Linked DNA regions of Parazoarcus communis. The protein of the gene in region 1 binds, or shares a complex with, the protein of each later gene. Links are inferred from orthologs where the notes say so. Each region holds a gene or a part of one and is shown on either strand. Other genes may lie near its edges.

What was found. The genes of interacting proteins can lie anywhere in the genome.
Region 2: the proteins of cgtA (region 1) and ybiB are in contact, whole or in part, in a crystal structure (PDB 8BFT), measured with the Escherichia coli proteins. The link is inferred for Parazoarcus communis from one-to-one orthologs.

Annotation. Positions count from the first base shown.
Region 1 is NZ_CP022188.1:213,314-217,513, forward strand. The notes cover bases 314-3,171. They hold cgtA (Obg family GTPase CgtA), read left to right. Parts: upstream 314-1,068; coding sequence 1,069-2,274; downstream 2,275-3,171. Other genes in these bases: rplU (50S ribosomal protein L21), read left to right, coding at 316-627; rpmA (50S ribosomal protein L27), read left to right, coding at 646-915; proB (glutamate 5-kinase), read left to right, coding at 2,300-3,171. Also shown: CEW87_RS00935 (SulP family inorganic anion transporter), read left to right, coding at 1-245; more of proB, read left to right, coding at 3,172-3,415; CEW87_RS00960 (hypothetical protein), read left to right, coding at 3,564-4,200. UniProt on the Escherichia coli protein: An essential GTPase which binds GTP, GDP and possibly (p)ppGpp with moderate affinity, with high nucleotide exchange rates and a fairly low GTP hydrolysis rate.
Region 2 is NZ_CP022188.1:603,055-607,269, reverse strand. Bases 613-3,485 are described here. They hold ybiB (DNA-binding protein YbiB), read right to left. Parts: upstream 2,572-3,485; coding sequence 1,654-2,571; downstream 613-1,653. Other genes in these bases: CEW87_RS02790 (NAD(P)-dependent oxidoreductase), read left to right, coding at 2,667-3,485; CEW87_RS02800 (pirin family protein), read left to right, coding at 732-1,619; CEW87_RS02805 (FMN-dependent NADH-azoreductase), read left to right, coding at 613-685. In the rest of the region: more of CEW87_RS02805, read left to right, coding at 86-612; more of CEW87_RS02790, read left to right, coding at 3,486-3,548; CEW87_RS02785 (NAD(P)-dependent oxidoreductase), read left to right, coding at 3,545-4,215.

The DNA of each region.
Region 1 (4,200 bases):
TGATCTCGGGCGCAGGCATCAACGACATCGATGCCACCGGCCTGCACATGCTCACAGCCCTGGTCGACCGCTTTGCGCTTCAGGGCCAGGCACTCGCCTTCTGCGGACTCAAGAAACAGGTCATCGACGCCATGCAACGCGACGGCCTGTGGCCTCGAATCGCGCCCCACGCGGCCTACCGCACCGAACAGCAGGCGCTGGACCAGCTGCTCCAGGACGCGCCCGAGCGATTACGCACTGATTAATATTGACTTTTCCCTGCGCACGCAATACAGTACCCGACTCTTTGCAAAAACCATCAATCGGAGCAACTCCATGTACGCGGTGATAAAAACCGGTGGCAAGCAGTATCGCGTCGTCGCCGGCGAAAAGATCAAGGTAGAACAGATACCGGCCGACGTGGGTTCCCAAATCACCATCGACCAGATTCTCATGGTCGGCGAAGGCGAGGCCGTCAAGATCGGCACGCCGGTGGTTTCCGGAGCTTCCGTCACGGCTTCCGTGGTGTCCCACGGTCGTCACGACAAAATCAAGATTTTCAAGATGCGCCGCCGTAAGCACTTCCAGAAGCACCAGGGGCATCGTCAGAACTACACCGAAATCCGCATCGACGCGATTTCGGCCTGAGCCAGGAGGTAAGTCGACATGGCACATAAAAAAGCTGGCGGTAGTTCCCGTAACGGCCGCGACTCAGAATCGAAACGACTCGGCGTAAAGCGCTACGGTGGTCAGTTCGTACTCGCAGGCAACATCATTGTTCGTCAGCGTGGCACCGAATACCACCCGGGCGACAACGTCGGCATCGGCAAGGATCACACCCTTTTCGCACTGACCAACGGCACCGTCAAGTTCATGGTGAAGGGCCCCGCCCGTCGCCGTACCGTGACGATTCTGCCTGAGGCAGCCGAGGCCTGATTTTCGCCTCGCGACCGGAAAAGCCCTATCCTTGCGGTAGGGCTTTTTTGTTTGTATCGCATCACCTGCTTTACCCGCTCCATAACCAGTACCCCTGCGACCCGGCTCGCGGCACCTGCCGCACCTGCCGCGTCCCTGCCAGCCGGAAGCATCATGAAGTTTTTTGACGAAGCCCGAATTGAAGTTGTTGCCGGAGACGGCGGCAACGGTGTTGCCACGTTCCGCCGCGAGAAATACATTCCGCGTGGCGGCCCCAACGGTGGCGACGGCGGTCGCGGTGGCAGCGTGTACGCAGTGGCCGACCGCAACATCAACACCCTGATCGATTACCGCTATACCCGCCACTTCCGCGCCGAACGTGGCGAGAACGGCGGCAGCCGGGACTGTTACGGCAAGGGCGGTGAGGACATCACCCTGCGCTTCCCCGTCGGCACCGTGATCACCGAGCACGAAACGGGCGAGATGATTGCCGACCTCGACGAGGACGGCAAGAAGATCCTGATCGCCAGCGGCGGCCGCGGCGGTCTGGGCAACATCCACTTCAAGTCGAGCACCAACCGCGCGCCACGCAAGCGCACCATGGGCCAGGAAGGCGAGCGGCACATGCTGCACCTCGAGCTCAAGGTGCTCGCCGACGTCGGCCTGCTCGGCCTGCCCAACGCAGGCAAGTCGACCTTCATCCGGTCCGTCTCCGCCGCCAAGCCCAAGGTCGCCGACTATCCCTTCACCACGCTGGCGCCGAACCTCGGTGTTGTCCGCACGGCCGAGAGTCGCAGCTTCGTGATCGCGGACATCCCCGGCCTGATCGAAGGCGCAGCCGAAGGCGCCGGCCTCGGCCACCAGTTCCTGCGTCACCTGCAGCGCACCCATGTGCTGCTGCATCTGGTCGACCTCGCACCCTTCGACCCCGAGGCCGACCCCGCACGCGACGCCAAGGCCATCGTCGAAGAACTGCGCAAGTACGACGAGGATCTCTACAACAAGCCACGCTGGCTGGCCCTCAACAAACTCGACCTGATCCCGGAAGAAGAGCGCGCCGAACGCGTCGCCGCCTTCCTCGAGGCCTACGGTCCGGTCGAGCGCCACTTCGAGATCTCCGCACTCAAGGGCGACGGCTGCAAGCCGCTGATCTTCACCATCCAGGACTTCCTCGACGGTGAGCGCGCGCGCATCGAAGCCGAACGCCAGGAACGCCTTGCTGCCGAGCAAAGCCGCCTTGCCGCCATCGACGCAGCCCGCGCAGCCGCTGAAGCAGCCGCACTCGAAGCCGAGCTCGACGAAGAAGACGGCGAGGATGATGAGGGCGACGAGGATAACGGCAGCGAAGCCGATCAGCAGGACGACACCACTCCCCGCTAACACTGCACCCAGGCAGTCGAACACCATGAGAGAGAAGATCAGGAATGCGCGCCGGCTGGTCGTAAAGGTCGGCAGCGCCCTTGTTACCAACAATGGCGCAGGCCTCGATCACGCCGCGCTCGACGACTGGGCACGCCAGATCGCAGCACTGCGCAGCAACGGCCGCGAAGTCGCCCTGGTCTCCTCCGGCGCGATCGCGGCGGGCATGCAACGGCTGGACTGGACCAAGCGCCCGCAGGAGATGCACAAACTGCAGGCCGCTGCTGCCGTCGGCCAGATGGGCCTTGTCGAAGCCTACGAGAAGGCCTTCTCGCGCCACGGTCTGCAGACCGCGCAAATCCTGCTTACACACGCCGACCTCGCAAACCGCACCCGCTACCTCAACGCCCGTTCGACGCTCACCACCTTGCTCGGACTTGGCGTGATTCCGATCATCAACGAGAACGACACCGTCGTGACCGACGAGATCAAGTTCGGCGACAACGACACGCTGGGCGCACTCGTCGCCAACCTGATCGAAGCCGAGACGCTGATCATTCTCACCGATCAGAACGGCCTGTACACCGCCGATCCGCGCAAGGATCCGAGCGCCACCCTCATCGGAGAAGGTCGGGCCGAAGACCCCACATACGAATCGATGGCAGGCGGCGCCGGCAGCGGCATCAGCAAGGGCGGCATGATCACCAAGATCAAGGCTGCCCAGCGCGCCGCCCGCAGCGGCGCCCACACCTGCATCGCCAGCGGCCGCGAAACGAACCCGCTGCTGCGCATCGCCGCAGGCGAACCCGTCGGCACCCTGCTCTACGCCAGCAGCTCGCCGCTACAGGCGCGCAAGCAATGGCTTGCCGACCACCTGCAACTGGCCGGTGACCTCGTGATCGACGACGGCGCAGTCACCGCACTGAAGAACGGCCGCAGCCTGCTGCCCGTAGGCCTGATCGAAGTCAGGGGCGACTTCAGGCGTGGTGCAGCAGTGGCCTGCCGCAGCATTACCGGCGAGGAAGTGGCCCGGGGCCTGGTCAACTACAGCGCATCCGAATGCCGCCGCATCGCCCGAAAGCCGACCAGCGAGATCGAGAAACTGCTTGGCTACATCGACGAACCGGAACTGATACACCGGAACAACATGATCGGTCGCTGAAGGATGCGCGCCCCTCTGCGACGAAATGCAGACGCACCCAAAGAGTGCAAAGTACAATCTGTCTGTGCTTCCGGAACAATGGTTATGCGAATAGCGCGCCTGGACAGTTAGAATCGCCTTAGCGCCAGGCAGCACAGGAGGCGTCAGAATGACCAAGTGCAGAAAATGTCTGCTCCCGGCCTCAGCACCTGGAGCGAACCTTGATAACGCGGGCGTCTGTGCGTTTTGCCGGCAGACCACACCGCAAGAAAAGACGGCCCCTTCCTCGGCAGCCTTTCTCGACGACCTCGAGACAACGCTCGCGGCCTGCCGCAACAACCCCAATTCAGAATACGACTGCATCGTCCCACTCAGTGGCGGCAAGGACAGCCTCTACCTGCTGCATCGACTGAAGGTCGACTACGGCATGAGGGTACTGGCATTCACATGCGACATCGACCTTCCGCCCGTTGCGTGGAAGAACATCCGACTCGCGCTCAAGAAACTCAATATCGACCACCTGGTATTCGCACCCGCCTTCGGCTTTCTGAGCAAGCTCTTCCGCTATCTGCTTTGCAACCAGGAAGCCCGCGGTGCCGTATATACCGTCTCATACGTTTATGCCCCGCTTTTTGAGGGCGCCGCGATTCGACTGGCGATCGAGAAGAACATTCCACTGATTCTGGCCGGCTACTCACCGGGCCAACCCGAACCGGAACGCATGCTGTACGAGTTTTCTCCGACGCTCATTCGGGACGAAGACTGGACGCCTCCTCACCTTGCGACATGCGGCGAGTTCTCGGAAG
Region 2 (4,215 bases), 390 kb from region 1 along the record:
TAATGTTATCCGATGTGACGGATTATCATCTTGATTGTGCAGAAATAAAGTGTGGCCATCGAAACCCCACTTACCGGAGCACATCATGAACATCCTTCAAATCAATGCCAGCGCCCGCAGCGAAGGTGCAAACTCCACGCGTGTTGCCAACGCCATCGTGGCGCGCCTGCAGACGGCTTCGCCGGACGCCGTGCTGAACGTCCGTGATCTGGCCACAACGCCGCACCCGGTGCTGGACGAAGCCGCGCTGGGCGCCATCTTTACTCCTGCAGACAAGCGCAGCCCGGAGCAGGCAGCACGTGCGGCACTCGATGACGCCCTGATCGCTGAACTGCAGGCAGCGGACGTGCTGGTGCTGGGCGTGCCGATGTACAACTTCGGCATTCCGGTTCAGCTCAAGACCTGGATCGATGCGGTTGCACGCGCAGGCGTCACCTTCCGCTATACCGAGAATGGTCCCGAAGGTCTGCTCAAGGGCAAGAAGGTCTATGTCGCCCTCGCTCGCGGTGGCAAGTATCGGGGCACTGATCTGGACTCTCAGGTACCGCACCTCAGGACCTTCCTCGGCTTCCTCGGTATGACCGATGTCAGCTTCATCTATGCTGAAGGCTTCGCGATGGGGCCGGACGCCGCGCAGCAGGCGCTTGCCGATGCCGAGGCGGAAATCCATGCGGCACTGAGCTGAAGAACACAGCGGGGGCGGATCGTCCCCGCTCGCACAGGAGCTTGAAATGACAACGAAAGATCTTCAGCCTGCGTTGCAGGCCGAGCGTGTGCTGCGGCCGCGAACTGTGGAACAACTGGTTGTCGGGCGCCCGACCTCGGACGGCGCGGGCGTGAAGCTCACGCGTGTGCTGACACAGGCGCTGCAGCGCCGGCTCGACCCCTTTCTGATGCTCGATGCCTTCGGCAGCGACAATCCGGACGATTACATCGCCGGCTTTCCCGATCATCCGCATCGTGGCTTCGAGACCATCACCTACATGATTGCCGGGCGCATGCTCCATCGCGACAGCGCGGGACATGAAGGCCTTCTGGAGAATGGCGGCGTGCAGTGGATGACGGCCGGTCGTGGCGTGATCCACTCCGAGATTCCGCAGCAGGAAGAAGGCGTGATGGAAGGCTTCCAGCTCTGGCTCAATCTGCCTGCGCGGGACAAGTTGTGCGAGCCGTGGTACCGCGATTTCTCTGCGGCGGAGCTGCCGAAGTTCGAGACCGGCGAAGGCGTGGCCGTCACCGTGATCGCAGGCCGCAGTCACGGTGTGGAAGGCGCGGTCACGCGCGAGGCCAGCGCGCCGCTGTATCTCGACCTGCATCTGCTTGCTGGCGGGCGTTTCTTTCAGTCGCTGCCTGAAGCTCACAATGCCTTCGTCTATGTCTATCGTGGCGAGGTCACGATCGGCGACAAGCAGGTCGCTGCGCAGCGCATGGCGATCCTCACCAAGGGCGAAGGCAGTGACGGCGTGGTGCTCGAGGGCGCCGGGCCGGCGCGGGTGCTGCTCATTGCCGGCCAGCCGCTGAACGAGCCGATTGCGCAATACGGCCCCTTCGTGATGAATACCGAGCAGGAGATCTATCAGGCGCTCAGTGACTTTCGGGATGGCCGGCTGGTGGGTTGAATACCGTCCGTGCCTGGCATCGCAGCCCGAGGGTTCAGGCCTGGGCGAGGGCCTTCAATGCCCTGACCTGCGCCACGATGGGGGCCGGGACGGGCTGATTGCCGTCGAGCATGGCGCGGATCGCCGCCACGTTGTCAGCAATCGACGGGCTGTCGGGCAGGCCCGCAAGCGGCGGGGCGCCTCCATCCTCGCCCGCGACACCGATCCGGCTCGCGCCGTCGGCATAGATCTTCATCTCCGGGCAGCGTCTCGGATTGGCGTAGATTTCGCCTTCGGTGCCGCGCAGCAGCATCGCATGGCCACCATCCGCACGCAGGAACTCGTCCATGCGTTCCAGGTATTCGGGATGGGTGACGGCCACCACCCGCACGCTGCGGCCCCTGCATGGGTCGAGCAGCTTGGCCATGGTGTGGGCGCTGCTGCGTACGCCCATGCGCGGGCGTAGCGAAAGCAGACGGTCGAGCCCCGGCAGCAGGGTGCTGACCTGCAGACAGGTCAGATGCCGGCTGGCCAGTTGCGCGCCGGCTTCGGCAGTATCGCTGGCGGGGGTGATGCCGAGCGCAGCGAGCAGCTCGAAGGGGCTGACCCGGGATTCGAAATCGTGCCGGCCCTGAATCAGCACCGGCACCCCGTCGCGGGCCAGCAACATTGCCACCAGCGGCATCAGGTTGGGCTGGCGGCGGGCGCCGTTGTAGCTTGGCAGCACGACGCAACGCGGGCCGTCGGGAACGACGACCTGTGCGCCCTGTGTGTCCATGGCCTGTTTGAAGCCGAGCAGCTCGTCGAGCGACTCGCTCTTGATCCGCAGGGCGATCAGGATGGCGCCAAGCTCGAGGTCGCCCACGCTGCCGTCGAGCATGCCACCGAAGAGGGTGGCGGCCGCGTCGCGTTCGAGAGAGCGGGCGCCCTTGGCGCCGCGCCCGATTTCCTTGATCATGGGAGCACAGTTCATGAGTCGGGATTATCCGCTGCCCGTGCCGTTCGCGGTAGGGTGGGCGGGCCGGCTGCGCTGCTTTTCTATGAATTTCTCACGGAGCGAGAGTCGAAATGGAAGTCGGATTTATCGGACTGGGCCTGATGGGCCGCCCCATGGCGCTGAACCTGATCAAGGCCGGACATAAAGTGCATGTCTGGAGCCGCCGCCGCGAGTCGATGGCGCCGCTGCTCGAAGCCGGTGCCGGAGACTGTGCCAGTGCAGCCGAAGTCGCACAGCGCGCTGCGATTACCATCAGCATGGTGGCTGATGCGCCGGACGTGGAGCAGGTGACACTCGGTGCCGGTGGCGTGGCCGAAGGCGCGGGACCGGGCCACATTCACGCCGACATGAGCACCATCGCCCCTGCGGCGGCGCAGGCGATTTCCGCCGGTCTCAAGGCGCGTGGCGTGAGCATGATCGACGCGCCGGTGTCCGGTGGCGAGGTGGGTGCGATTGCCGGCTCGCTGACCATCATGGCCGGTGGCGATGAGGCCGCGTTCGACAAAATCAGGCCGGTGTTCGAGGCCATGGGCAAGTCGGTGACGCGCATTGGCGATGCGGGCGCTGGCCAGGTCGCGAAGGCCTGCAACCAGATTCTGACCGGCGTCGGGGTGGCGGCAGTGGCCGAGGCTCTCAACTTTGCCACCCGCAGCGGCGTGGATGCGGGCAAGGTGCGTGAGGCCCTGCTCGGCGGTTTTGCCTACTCGCGCATTCTCGAGAACCACGGGCAGCGCATGCTCGACCGCAACTTCCGTCCCGGCTTCAAGGCCTGGATGCACCAGAAGGACATGCGCATCGTGATGGAAGAGGCGCATCGACTCGGTCTTTCTCTGCCGTCTTCGGCGGCCACCGCGCAGATGTTCAATGCGATGGTCGGCAGCGGGCTGGGTGAGGATGACTCGATCGCGATGCTGAAGCTGCTCGAGCTCATGAGCGGCGGAGCCGGCGAATGAGGCTTGGTTTCATCGGCCTCGGCGCGATGGGCGCGCCGATGGCCCGTCATCTGCTGGGTGCCGGGCATGAGCTGGCGGTGTGGGCACGGCGCCCGGAGGCCGCCACCGACGTGGTCGCAGCGGGCGCGCTCGCCTGCGCCACGCCTGCGGAGCTGGCGGCGCGCAGCGAGGTCGTCATCAGCATCGTCACCGGCAGTGCCGATGTCGAGGCGCTGGTGTACGGCGAGCAGGGCCTGGCTAAGGGGCTTGCCGCGGGCTCGGTGCATGTGGACATGAGCACGATTGCGCCGGGTTGCGCGCGCAGGCTTGCTGCGCACCATGCCGGCCGTGGCGTGGGCTGGCTCGATGCGCCCGTGTCGGGCGGCGCGCAGGGCGCGATCGATGCCACGCTGGCCATCATGGCCGGTGGTGAGGCTGAGACGCTGGCGCGGGTGCGCCCGGTGCTTGAGGTCCTCGGCAAGCGCATCGTGCATGTGGGGCCGGCTGGCGCAGGACAGGTGGCCAAGGCCTGCAACCAGATGATCATGGTGGCGGCGATCCAGGCCGGCGCAGAGGCCATGCATCTGGCGCAGGCACATGGTGTCGACCTGGCAGCGGTGCGTCAGGCGCTGATGGGTGGGTCTGCCGCGTCGCGGGTGCTCGAAGTAATGGGGGCGCGCATGGTGAG